Regions from separate parts of the Kitasatospora sp. NPDC004240 genome, predicted to be linked through region 1. Evidence: riboswitches for the same ligand, from Rfam matches in the RefSeq annotation. Region 1 holds a riboswitch; each other region holds the start of a gene.
What was found. Region 1 has a riboswitch for S-adenosylmethionine ahead of thrC (threonine synthase). Riboswitches for the same ligand answer to the same signal wherever they lie in the genome.
Positions count from the first base shown of each region.

Region 2: another riboswitch for S-adenosylmethionine. It lies ahead of ACWEQL_RS35365 (IclR family transcriptional regulator); the one in region 1 lies ahead of thrC (threonine synthase).
Region 3: another riboswitch for S-adenosylmethionine. It lies ahead of ACWEQL_RS02430 (aminotransferase class V-fold PLP-dependent enzyme); the one in region 1 lies ahead of thrC (threonine synthase).

Region 1 is NZ_JBSGFD010000049.1:1,360-5,561, reverse strand. Features, by position in the region: gene ACWEQL_RS15730 (cold-shock protein) at 168-371, opposite strand; gene ACWEQL_RS15725 (MoaD/ThiS family protein) at 1,055-1,333, opposite strand; gene thrC (threonine synthase) at 1,378-2,661, opposite strand; SAM riboswitch class I at 2,679-2,812, opposite strand; gene ACWEQL_RS15715 (glucosyl-3-phosphoglycerate synthase) at 2,973-4,013, shown strand; gene ACWEQL_RS15710 (alpha,alpha-trehalose-phosphate synthase (UDP-forming)) at 4,051-4,202, shown strand, end outside.
Region 2 is NZ_JBSGFD010000209.1:3,836-8,037, forward strand. Features, by position in the region: gene ACWEQL_RS35355 (helix-turn-helix transcriptional regulator) at 1-243, shown strand, start outside; gene ACWEQL_RS35360 (hypothetical protein) at 284-1,126, opposite strand; gene ACWEQL_RS35365 (IclR family transcriptional regulator) at 1,270-1,983, opposite strand; SAM riboswitch class I at 2,182-2,324, opposite strand; gene ACWEQL_RS35370 (class I SAM-dependent methyltransferase) at 2,431-3,057, opposite strand; gene ACWEQL_RS35375 (SpoIIE family protein phosphatase) at 3,162-4,202, opposite strand, start outside.
Region 3 is NZ_JBSGFD010000005.1:24,870-29,071, reverse strand. Features, by position in the region: gene ACWEQL_RS02440 (rhomboid family intramembrane serine protease) at 1-259, shown strand, start outside; gene ACWEQL_RS02435 (Lrp/AsnC family transcriptional regulator) at 256-537, shown strand; gene ACWEQL_RS02430 (aminotransferase class V-fold PLP-dependent enzyme) at 575-1,939, opposite strand; SAM riboswitch class IV at 1,992-2,108, opposite strand; gene trpD (anthranilate phosphoribosyltransferase) at 2,238-3,314, opposite strand; gene ACWEQL_RS02420 (hypothetical protein) at 3,467-3,892, opposite strand.

The sequences.
Region 1 (4,202 bases):
ACCGTCGACGGGGCCCGCGCCGGGCGCCTCCCCGACACCGCGCGGGCCCGGGGGCGGAGGCACCCCGGACACGCCGACGGGCCCGTACGCCGATACGTACGGGCCCGTCGCGAAGCGAGAGGTCCACCAGCCGGTGGGCCGAGCCGAACTCCTGGAGCCGGAAGGTTTCAGACCGCCGCGCGGACCATGTCCGCCTGCGGGCCCTTCTGTCCCTGAGAGATCTCGAACTCGACCCGCTGGCCCTCCTCAAGGGTGCGGTAGCCGTCCATCTGGATCGCGCTGTAGTGGACGAAGACGTCCGCACCACCGTCGACCGCGATGAAGCCGTAGCCCTTCTCCGCGTTGAACCACTTGACGGTGCCCTGAGCCATTCCGAACTCCCCTAGTGCTGTGCTGGCCCTTCACGCGCCCGCAGGTCTGCGGGCCCGGGTCTGGTTGAGGCCGGCCCGGGGAACCCCCCCTGAGCGCAGCCCTGCACACCGCGATCCCCGGCCGGGCCCCGGACGGACTCCGGTGAACGGGTGATTGCGTCGACCGCGGCTGAATGTATCCGGATAGACGCCCTCTGCAACAGGCCCAGCCGATACGAATTCGCTCGGTCCATCAAGGGACAGGTCGGGCCAGAACCGGGTGAACTCGGCATTCCGTCCCGGACATGGCGGGCGAATTACCCAAATCCCCTCATGAATTCTGACATCCGCCTGACATGATTCACGGCTTCGGGGCGGACGCGGGTCTCGCCCGCCGGACGGGGCGGGGGCGCCCCGTTCCCCTCCGGGCGAAACTCTACTCCGACCGGGGCGACTAAAAATTCACGCCGCAATACGACGAGCCGCCTTCACGTCCGGAGAGTGCAATTCCGGACGTGAAGACGGCTCAACAGGTCAAACAGGTCGAACGGAACCGAACCGGCCGAATGCACCGGGCCGGCGGACCGCATCGATCAGGCCAATCGGAGCGACCGGCCGGTCAGGCCGGTCGAGCCGGCCGGACAACGAGGTCGACCGGGCCGAGAGGGCCGACCCGGCCGAGAGGCCCGACCGTCACCGGGGCCTCAGCAGCCGCCGGCCACCGCCGGGATGATCGAGACGCCGGCGCCGTCCTTGATCTCCGTGGCCAGGCCCTCGGCGAAGCGCACGTCGTCGTCGTTGACGTACACGTTCACGAAGCGGCGCAGCTTGCCGGTGTCGTCCAGGAGGCGGGCGGCGATGCCCGCGTGGTTCTTCTCCAGGTCGGCGATGACCTCACCGAGGGTGGCGCCCTCGGCGGTCACCTCGGCGGCGCCGCCGGTGTAGGTGCGCAGGATGGTGGGGATGCGGACGTTGGCGCTCATGGCGGTGGCTCTCCTAGCTGGGGGGCGGAGCGGGGCGGGGAAGGTCAGACGGAGGCGAGGCCGGCGGCCCGGAAGGACTCCAGCGACGGCCGGATGACGGTGGTCATGCCGGCGTCGGAGACGGCGTCCAGGGTCTTCAGGCCGTCGCCGGTGTTGATCGCGACGGTCTCCTTGGCCGGGTCCAGCTGACCGGTCTCGACGAGCTTCTTCAGCACGCCGACGGTGACCCCGCCCGCGGTCTCGGCGAAGACGCCCTCGGTGCGGGCCAGCAGCTTGATCGCGGCCACCACCTCGGCGTCGGTGACGTCCTCGACCGCGCCGCCGGTGCGGCGGGCGATGTCCAGCACGTACGGGCCATCGGCCGGGTTGCCGATCGCCAGCGACTTGGCGATGGTGTCCGGCTTGACCGGCCGGATCACGTCGTGGCCGGCCTTGAACGCGGCCGAGACCGGGGAGCAGCCGGCGGCCTGGGCGCCGAAGATCCTGTACGGGCGGTCCTCGACCAGGCCGAGCTTGATGAGCTCCTGCAGACCCTTGTCGATCTTGGTGAGCTGGGAGCCCGAGGCGATCGGGATGACGATCTGCTCCGGCAGCCGCCAGCCGAGCTGCTCGCAGATCTCGTACGCCAGCGTCTTGGAGCCCTCGCCGTAGTACGGGCGGAGGTTGACGTTGACGAAGCCCCAGCCCTCGCCGGCCGGGTCGCCGATCAGCTCGGAGCAGAAGCGGTTCACGTCGTCGTAGTTGCCGTCGATGCCGACCAGCTGACCGCCGTAGACGCCGGCCATGACGACCTTGCCCTGCTCCAGGTCGTGCGGGATGAAGACGCAGGACTTGAAGCCGGCCCGGGCGGCGGCCGCGCCCACCGCGCCGGCCAGGTTGCCGGTGGAGGAGCAGGAGAGCGTGGTGAAGCCGAAGGCCCGCGCCGCCTCGATCGCGCAGGCGACCACGCGGTCCTTGAACGAGTGGGTCGGGTTGCCGGAGTCGTCCTTGATGTGCAGCTGGGCGGTGAAGCCGAGCTCGCGGCCCAGGTTGTCCGCCTTCACCAGCGGGGTCCACCCGGGGTTCAGGTTGGGCTTCGAGGCGACGTCGGCCGGGACGGGCAGCAGCGGGGCGTAGCGCCAGATGGAGGCCGGACCGGACTCGATCCGCTTGCGCAGCTCCTCGGCGGCCTCGCTCCCGAAGTCGTACGCGATCTCCAGCGGACCGAAGCACTCCAGACAGGCGAAGCTGGGGCCGAGCGGGAACCGGGTGCCGCACTCGCGACAGGACAGCGCGGCGGCGGGGCCGAGGTCAACGGTGCTGACGGGTGCGGCAGTGTCGATAGCCATGATGGCGGAGGCCTCTCTCCTCATCTTCCCCGTGACGCGGGCGCGCCACGGGCCGGAATTGGCACCTGTCCCGCCGGGGCCTGTACGACAGCCGCGCGAGAAGGTTGCCGGGACGTCAACGGGCCGTTCCCTCAGTCCCTCTGGATGAGCTCTGTGAAGTTGTGGTCCTGCTCAGCGGTGACCCCGGCGTGCGAAGGTCCGACCGCTGTACGAAGACTGTATCCGAAGGCGTCAATGCCGAAAGGGACCGTCCGCCACGCGAGATGGACCGTTTCACCCGAGCAGAGTCAGCGATCCTCAGGAGTGTGCCCGTGCCCGCCGAACCGACACCCGAGCTCCTCCCGGAGGTGGCGTCCTGGCTGCGCCGCCGCTCCTGGAGCGCGGCCGACCGTCCGGTGCGCACCCTGCTGGACGCCAAGCGGGCGGCCGGCCGCGCCGGCACCGTCAGCGTGGTCCTGCCCGCCCTGGACGAGGAGGCCACGGTCGGCGACATCGTCCGCACCATCCGGCGCGAGCTGATGGAGCGCCTGCCGCTGGTCGACGAGCTGGTGGTGGTCGACTCGGGTTCGGCGGACGGCACCGCCGCCGCGGCCGCCGGCGCCGGGGCCCGGGTGGTGCGCCGCGACGACATCCTGCCGCGGCTGCCCGCCGCCCCCGGCAAGGGCGAGGTGCTCTGGCGCTCGCTGCTGGTCACCCGTGGCGAGATCGTCTGCTTCGTCGACGCCGACCTGCGCGAGTTCGACCCCGCCTTCGTCTCGGGCATCGTCGGCCCGCTGCTCACCGATCCCGGGATCCAGCTGGTCAAGGCCATGTACGACCGGCCGCTGGAGGTGACATCGAGCGGCTCCGCCGCGGGGGAGGGCACGGTCATCCCGTCGGGCGGCGGCCGGGTGACCGAACTGGTCGCCCGCCCCCTGCTCAACCTCCACTGGCCGGAACTCGCCGGTTTCGTCCAGCCGCTCGGGGGCGAGTACGCGGCCCGCCGCTCGCTGCTGGAGCGGCTGCCGTTCCCCACCGGCTACGGCGTCGAGCTCGGCCTGCTCGTGGACGCGCTGGAGACCGCCGGTCTGGACGCCCTCGCCCAGGTCGACGTCGGGGTCCGCCACCACCGCCACCAGGACGGCCAGGCGCTCGGACGGATGGCGGCCACCATCTACCGCACGGCCCTGGAGCGGCTCGACCGCACCCACCGGCTGAAGGCCTCCGCCGACCTGGTGCACCCGCTGCTCACCCAGTTCACCCGCGATCCGCTGACCCGTACCTTCACCGCCCACAGCCACCCGGTGACCGCCCTGGAGCGGCCCCCGATGCACACCGTCCCCGAGTACACCGGCCGCCACCCGGTGCTCTGAGCGTTTGCCGACCCCGCCCCCCGGCAAGGTTCCAACCATGGGCGATCTCACGACCGAACGTTCGAGTCCGACCGGCACCGCCCCCGTGCTGGTGGCCTCCAACCGGGGACCGGTGTCGTTCGGCGCCGCGGCGGACGGCACGCTGACCCTGCGGCGCGGCGGCGGCGGCCTGGTCTCCGGCCTGTCCGC
Region 2 (4,202 bases), on a different contig from region 1:
GGCCGGGAGAGCCACCGCGAGGTCGAACCGGCCGGGCTGCTCACCGCCGACGGCCGCTGGTACCTCATCGCCTGGTGCCGCACCCGCCGGGCCGGCCGGGGCTTCCGTCTCGACCGCGTCACCGCGGCCACCCCCACCACCGAACCGGCCCCGCCCCGCGACCTGCCGACCCTCCTCCACGGTTCCGCCGCGGCCGACGCCACCCGCCCCGGCGCCCTGACCCCGCTCGCCCCGCCACCCTGAGGCCCCGTCCGCCCCTTCGGGAACACGCCCGGGGATGATGTCAAGGACGCTCGAAGTGCTGGAGCACCCCGCCGAGCGAGAAGCAGAGGGCGCCGGTGAGGGTGCCCCAGTTGGCGATGTCGGCGTTGACGAGGCTGCCGGTGCTGGGCCGGGTGAAGGCCGCGAGGGCCGAGATCATGAAGAGGACCGAGCCGAGCTGGTTCACGGCCACGATCCACCAGCCGAGGCTTCGGCGGCAAAAGCAGGGCCGGCCGTGGCAGATCTCGACGAAGGCGAGGTGGCCGGAGATCAGGAAGAGCACGCAGCCGATGACGTCGGGGGCCCAGATCAGCCGGTTGACCTGCTGGACGCTCAGCCCCTGCAGGAACGAGTCGAGCAGGTTGACGGCGAAGACCAGGGTGCCGGCGAACAGGACGGACGCGCTCAGCCAGTCCACCCGCTTCGGTTCGTAGCTCCACCAGCGCCAGCGGTGGGTGACCAGCCGGCCCTCACCGCCGGGCACGTGGCGGGGCGCGTTGATCACCTGGAGCAGCGAGACGTACCCGCCGGTGTTGAAGAAGAGGCCGCCGGCGAAGTAGATGGAGGCGCAGGTGGTGGCGTCGCCGGAACCGAACTGGGCGACGCCGGCGCCGGCCGCGAAGAGGGCGCCGCCGATGATGAACGCGGTGGCGGCGACGGCGTTGAGCCGGCGCAGCCGGCGCAGGGCGACCTCGTCGGCGCTGGCGTGGTGGCCGGTGCGCGCACCGGGCGGGTGGACCGCGATGAGTCCGCGCCGCCGGGCGAGCCGGGACTCCCACACGGCGGTCCCCCCGCCGGGCGGGCGCCAGGTGAGCCGGGTGGTGAACGGTCCCGCGCCTTCGGCGCGCTGCTCGGGCTGTCCCACGGCCCGAGACTAGACGTCCCGCCCACCCGCCGGCCGGGCGAAACGCCGCGGGCGGGACGGAACCGTGCACCCCCGCCTCGGCGTACCGCACCCGGCCGGGTGCCCCGAGGCCCGGCCCACGGGGCACCCGGCCCGCGGGCCGGTCAGGTCTGGCGCAGGGCCTCGGTCAGGCGGTCGGCCGCCGCCACCACGGCCTGGGAGAGGCGGGCGCCGGGGTGGCGGGTGAGCCGTTCGATCGGGCCGGAGACCGTGACCGCGGCCACCACCCGGTTGGCCGGGCCGCGGACGGGGGCCGAGACGGACGCGACCCCGAGCTCGCGCTCACCGATGGACTGCGCCCAGCCCCGGCGCCGTACGCCGCTCAGGGCGGTGGCGGTGAAGCGGGCGCCCTGCAGGCCGCGGTGGAGGCGCTCGGGCTCCTCCCAGGCGAGCAGGACCTGCGCGGCGGCGCCGACCTTCATGGGCAGGGTGACCCCCACGGGAACGGTGTCGCGCAGGCCGGAGAGCCGCTCGGCCGCGGCCACGCAGATCCGGATCTCGCCCTGCCGGCGGTAGAGCTGGGCGCTCTCCCCGGTGAGGTCGCGCAGATGGGTGAGGACCGAACCGGCCGCCGCCAGCAGCCGGTCCTCGCCCGCGGCCGCCGAGAGCTCCCCGAGCCGGGGGCCGAGGACGAACCGGCCCTCGACGTCCCTGGTGACCAGCCGGTGCTGTTCGAGCGCGACGGCGAGCCGGTGCGCGGTGGGCCGGGGCAGACCGGTGGCGGCCACGAGGCCGGCCAGGGTGGTGGGACCGGCCTCCAGGGTGCCGAGGATCGAGGTGATCTTGTCGAGCACGCCGACGCCGCTCGTGTTGTCCATGGATGGGTACTCCGTCTCAAATCCCGTGAGCAGCGCGACGGCTTCGCCCACGGAGGCTCCGCATCGGGAGCGGGGGGATGGTCAGCGAGGACGGGCCGGGGAAGTCGGCCGATTGCCTGCGCCGGGCACGAGACGAGTACGCGGAAGGGCCGGGGCGGGAAGCGCCCGGGCGAAGGACAGCACAGAGAGCACCGTGTCTCCTCATCTTTCCCGCGCCACAGTGGCGACAGGCCGGAGTTGGCACTGCCCCCGGCCGGCACGGCGCGTACTTCGGACGCCGGGTCGATCGGGGAGTTGCCGGGGCTTCGTAGGGCCGGTCCCTCCACCCCTCTGGATGATTCGCGAGGAACCATACAAGATTCCCCCGGCGGCCCGCCAAACCTCCCCGGTTCTCACACCGGACGCCGCGCCCGTCCGGCCGCCGCCACGCCCGTCACCCGGGACCGTTCAGGCGGGTGAGACGGCGACTCCCAGGGAGTCGGCCCCCAGCGCCTTCGGGGCGCCCTTCTCGTAGAACACGTCGAGATCGGTGATGACGAAGCCCGCCCCGGTCAGCATCTCGGCGACCGGCCGGGTCAGGTGGCAGCCGCCGAGGAGCCGCTGCTCCAGCGGGTCGAGCCGTCGCTGCCAGCGCCGTACGGCCTCGTCGCCCTCCGGGGCCAGGCCGTGCTCGACGAAGTGCAGCGTCCCGCCGGGCCGCAGGACGCGCCGCACCTCACGCAGCGCCGCCCCGGCGTCCGGGACGGTGCACAGCGTCCAGGTCGACAGCGCCGCGTCGAAACTGTGGTCCGGGAACGGCAGCACCTGACCGTCCAGGCCCCCGCGCTCCACCCGCACCGGGGTCGCCGCCACCCGTTCGGCCGCCAGTCGCCAGCCCACCTCGGAGGGGTCCACCGCGGTCACCCGGGTCACGGCCGCGGGATAGAACGGGACGTTCAGCCCCGAGCCGAACCCGATCTCCAGGACATCGCCCTCCAGGCCCTCGCAGACCCTCCGTCGCAGGTGCGCGGCCTCCTTCGTCCCGCAGGCGACGTTGACGATCCGCGGCACGACCTGATCGGCGTAGAACCCCATCACGACCTCCAGCCCTCAGGGCCAGTCTGGCACCGGCCCCGACGACCCTCCTGTCTCCCGCCACCCGATCTCCCGCCCCCGGTCGCCGGCGGCTCGATGTCCGGCTACTCGATGTCCGGCCATTCGTCGAGGGGCCAGGCCATCGGGACCTCCGGCTGCAGGAACTGCTCGGCCCAGATGATCTTGCCTGTGGGGGTGTAGCGGACGCCCCAGCGTTCGGCGAGCCGGGCGACCAGGAACAGCCCGCGGCCGCCCTCGTCGTCGGCGACCGCGTAGCGCAGGTGCGGGGCGGTGCTGCTGGTGTCCGAGACCTCGCAGATCAGCGTGCGGTCGTACAGCATCCGCACCGTGATCGGACCGCTCGCGTAGCGGATCGCGTTGGTCACCAGCTCGCTGAGCACCAGCTCGGTGACGAAGCCCGCCTCCTCCAGGCCCCACTCGGCGAGCTGCCGGGTGGCCTGAGCACGGGCCTGCGCCACGGCCGCGGGCGTCGGGGCCACCTCCCACTCCGCGGTCCGGTCGGGCGCCAGCACGCGGGTACGGGCGACGAGGAGGGCGATGTCATCGGTCTGGCGGGCGGGCAGCAGGGTGCCTAGCACGGCCTCGCAGACCTCCTGGGGCGACCGGCCGGGGTGGGCCAGGGAGGCGGAGAGCACGTCCAGGCCGATGCCGATGTCGCGGGTGCGGTCCTCGACGAGGCCGTCGGTGTAGAGGACCAGGCTGCTGCCCGGCGGCAGCCGCACCTCCGCGGCCTCGAAGGGCATGCCGCCCAGGCCGAGCGGCGGACCGGCCGGGAGGTCGAGGAACCCGGCCGCGCCGTCCGGTTGGACGACGGCCGGCGGCGGATGCCCCGCCCGGGCCATGACGCAGGTGGCGGCGGTGGGGTCGTAGATGGCGTAGAGGCAGGTGGCGCCGGTGATCGCGGGCGTCCCGTCGACCGCGGCCGTCTCCTGGTCGATGTGGGTGACCAGTTCGTCCAGGTGCCCGAGGAGCTCGTCCGGCGGCAGGTCGAGCGAGGAGAAGTTCTGGACCGCGGTGCGCAGCCGGCCCATGGTCGCGGCCGCGTGCAGGCCGTGGCCGACCACGTCGCCGACGACGAGGGCCACCCGGGTGCCCGGCAGCGGGATCACGTCGAACCAGTCACC
Region 3 (4,202 bases), on a different contig from region 1:
GGCGGTGCTCGGCGCCTATCTGCGGCTCTACCCCCGCTCCCGGGTCACCACCCTGGTGCCGCTGCTGCTCTTCCTGCCGCTGCGGTTCCCGGCCTGGCTGGTGCTCGGGCTCTGGTTCTCGCTGCAGTGGTGGTCGGTGCGCTCGGCGGAGCCCGGCGTCGCCTACCTGGTGCACGTCATCGGCTTCACCGTCGGCTTCCTCCTCGCCAGTGCCCAGGGCCTAAGCTGGCGGCACCTCACAAAGGAGCCCGAACAGTGATCACCGCCATCGTCCTCATCAAGACCAGCGTGGACCGCATCCCGGAGATCGCCGAGGCGATCGCCTCGATCGAGGGGGTCAGCGAGGTCTACTCGGTGACCGGCGGCTACGACCTGGTGGCGATGGTCAGGGTGCGGCGGCACGACGACCTGGCCGAGGTGATCCCGGGCCGGCTGAACAAGGTCCCGGGCGTGGCGCACACCGAGACCCAGATCGCCTTCCGGACGTACTCCCAGCACGACCTGGAGGCCGCCTTCGCCCTCGGCCTGGACGAGTAGCGGCCTCCTTCTCCGGCATCCCCCGCCGGCCCCGCGGTCAGCCCGCCCGGCGGGTGTCCGCGACGCAACGGCCGCCCTCGTTGCGGTAGTTCCAGGCGGCACCGTCCGTGACCAGCGCGCGGACGGCGGTCAGGAAGCGGTCGACGTGCTCGTCCGGGGTGCCGGCGCCGAAGCTGACCCGGATCGCGTTCAGGCTGCGCTCGCCCGGCAGCGAGGGCTCCGGCGCGCCGCACTCGGAGGGCGCGGCCTCCTCGTCGCCGAGCAGGGTGCGCAGCAGCGGGTGCGCGCAGAACAGCCCGTCCCGCACGCCGATCCCGTACTCGGCGGAGAGCGCCGCCGAGAAGTGCGAGCTGTTCCAGCCCTGGACGACGAAGGAGAGCACGCCCACCCGGGCGGAGCCCTCGCCGAACAGGTTGAGCACCTTGACCTCGGGCACCTCGGCGAGGCCCGCCGTCAGCCGGTCGACCAGCTGACGCTCGCGCGCCTCCAGCGCGTCGAAGCCGGCCTCGCCCAGCGCCCGGCAGGCGGAGGCGATGGCGTAGGCGCCGATCACATTGGGCGAGCCGGCCTCGTGGCGGGCGGGGCCGGCGTGCCACTGCACCGCCACCGAGCCGTCGTGCTCCCGGGCGACCGTGCGGGTGGCGCCGCCGCCGGCCAGGTAGGGCTCGGCCGCGTCCAGCCAGTCGGAGCGGCCGGCCAGCACCCCGGCGCCGAAGGGGGCGTACAGCTTGTGGCCGGAGAAGGCGATCCAGTCGACGTCCAGCTCGCGCACCGAGACCCGGTGGTGCGGGGCCAGCTGGGCCGCGTCCAGCACCACCCGGGCGCCGTGGCGGTGCGCGGTGGCGGTGAGCTCGGCGACCGGCCACAGCTCGCCGGTGACGTTGGAGGCGCCGGTGACGCAGAGCAGCGTGGGACCCTCAGGCGCCGCGGCCAGCGCGGTCTCCAGCGCGGCGACCGCCTCGGCGTGCGAGCGCGGCGCGCGCAGGTAGGTGACGTCCAGTCCGGCGTGGGCCCAGGGCAGCAGTGAGGCGTGGTGCTCGGTCTCGAAGGCGAGCACCCGGGTGCCCGCCGGGACGGCGCCGGCCAGCAGGTTGAGCGAGTCGGTGGTGGCGCGGGTGAAGACCACCTGGTCGCCCTCGCGCAGGTCGAGGAAGTCGGCGACGGTCCGGCGGCTCTGCTCGAACAGGTCGGTGGACAGCTGGGAGAGGTAGCCGGCGCCGCGGTGCACGCTGCCGTAGTAGGGCGCGTAGGCGGCGACGTCGTCCCACACCCGCTGCAGGGCCGGGGAGCTGGCCGCGTAGTCGAGCGGCGCGTAGGTGACCTTCTCGCCGCTGGCCAGCGGGACCTGGACGTCGTGGCCGAGGACGGCGAGCGGGGCGCGGGAGGCGGTGGCGAGGGACATGGGGATGCACTCCTTCTACGGGCCTAGGACCCCGGGAGTGTGTGTCAACCGGCGTCCGCGCTTGTCACACGGACGGATTGCCGGTGACCCGGTCCTCACCCAGGGCACCCCGCCACGGACGGAGGGTTGCCGGACAGCAAGCTGGGGCTTGACGCTGCCACTCATGACCTGGCGAAGACTCTAGGACGCGTCCACCGGGTGGTCAAACAGATGTCCGCCATGTGGACGCACCGGGGCCCGCGGGGAGCGTTCCCCGCGGGCCCCGGCCCGGGACGGCCCGAGGACGGCCCGAGTCGCGTCAGCCCCGGGAGGTGGCGTCCGACCAGCGGCGCAGCAGTTCCTGGGCGGCGCCCGAGTCGATCGCCCGCGCGGCCCGCTCCATCCCCGCCGCCAGCTGCTCGGTGAGCGGCGCGTCGGTGAGGTCGAGGGCGACCAGCGCGGCGGCGGCGTTCAGCAGGACGGCGTCCCGCACCGGTCCGCGCTCCCCGGCCAGCAGCCGGCGGGCGACCTCCGCGTTGTACGCGGCGTCGGCCCCGCGCAGCGCCTCGATCCCGACGGTCTCGATGCCGACCTCGCGCGGGTCGAAGCCGGTCTCGGTGACCGAGCCGTCGCGCACCACCCACACCCGGGAGGTGGTGGTGATGGTCAGCTCGTCCAGGCCGTCGTCGCCGCGGAAGACCAGGGCGGTGGAGCCCCGCCGGGCGAGCACGCCGGCGATCAGCCCGGCGAGCCGGGTGTCGAAGCAGCCGATGGCGTGCGCGGTGACCTTGGCCGGGTTGGTCAGCGGGCCGAGGATGTTGAAGGCGGTGGGCACGCCGAGGTCGCGCCGGGCCGGGGCGGCGTGGCGCATCGACGGGTGGAACTTGGCGGCGAAGCAGAAGGTCAGCCCGACCTCCTCGGCGACCTCGGCCACCCGGCGGGCGCTCAGGTCGAGGGCGATGCCGAGCTTCTCCAGCACGTCGGAGGAGCCGCTGGCCGAGGAGGAGGCCCGGTTGCCGTGCTTGACCACCTTGGCGCCGGCCGCGGCCGCGACGATCGCCGACATGGTGGAGATGTTGACGGTCTTGGCGCGGTCGCCGCCGGTGCCGACGATGTCCACGGCGGGGCCGGGGATCTGCAGCGGCTCGGCGTGCGCGTACATCGCGTCGACCAGGCCGGAGATCTCGTCGACCGTCTCGCCCTTGGCCCGCAGCGCGACCATGAAGCCGGCCACCTGCACCGGGGAGGCCTCGCCGCTCATGATCTGGTCCATCGCCCAGGCGGTGTCCGCCCGGTCCAGGTCCTCGCCGCCCAGCAGGGCCGCCAGGATGTCCGGCCAGGTGCGGACCACCTGCACGGGGTCGCTACCGCCGTTCGCAGGGTTCACGTTCACCATGGCTGACTCCAGCTCTTGAAGGGAGCTCCGGGAGGTCCCCGCGAGCGGAGCCAGCCTATCGAGCGGGGGGTGGCGTCCTGTCCCCCTTTCTCTAAGAGTGAGATACCCAGGTGAAGGGCGGGGCCGGACGCCCGCCCCGCGGGCCGTACGGCTCAGTGGGTCGCCGGTGTCCGCTTCTCCACGCGGGCGCGGAGCAGGGTGGCGGCCGCCTCGGCCAGCGCCACCGGGTCCACCGGGCGGCTGATCGCCGCGTCGGCCCGGCTCCAGGCCGCCAGCCAGGAGTCCTGCGGCCGGCCGATCAGCACCAGCACCGGGGGGCAGCCGTAGATCTCGTCCTTGAGCTGGCGCCCGAGGCCGAGCCCGCCGGCCGGCACCGCCTCGCCGTCCAGCACGCAGAGGTCCACTCCCCCCTTCTCCAGCGCCCGCAGCACCGCGGGGGTGGTGGCGCACTCCAGGTAGTCGAGCTCGGGAAGGTCCGCGGCCGGCCGGCGGCCGAGGGCCGTCAGCACCTGCTCGCGCGTGTTGCGGTCGTCGCTGTAGACGAGGACGGTGAGCGTCTCGTCGGTCGTGTGCGCCATGGGCCCCTGCTTCCTCTGAAGTGTGATCCGGACCACGTCCACCTCATCCGGATGCTACTCCCGATCACCGCCCGCGGAGCCCCTTCCGGCGTGATCCTTCCCGAGCCGCCGCGGCCGGGCCCCGACGGGGCTCACCCTCCCGGAGGACGGCGCGTCACCCCGGCGCCCGCAGACCACCCGTACGGCCGACGGCGGCCCTCCCCCCTACCCCGGGGCCGCCCCGCGGGGCCGCAGCGACACGCGGGGCAACAGGGTCGAAGAGGCCCCGAAGGAACCGTCAGAAAAGGGACACCGCGCTGCTCAGGCCACC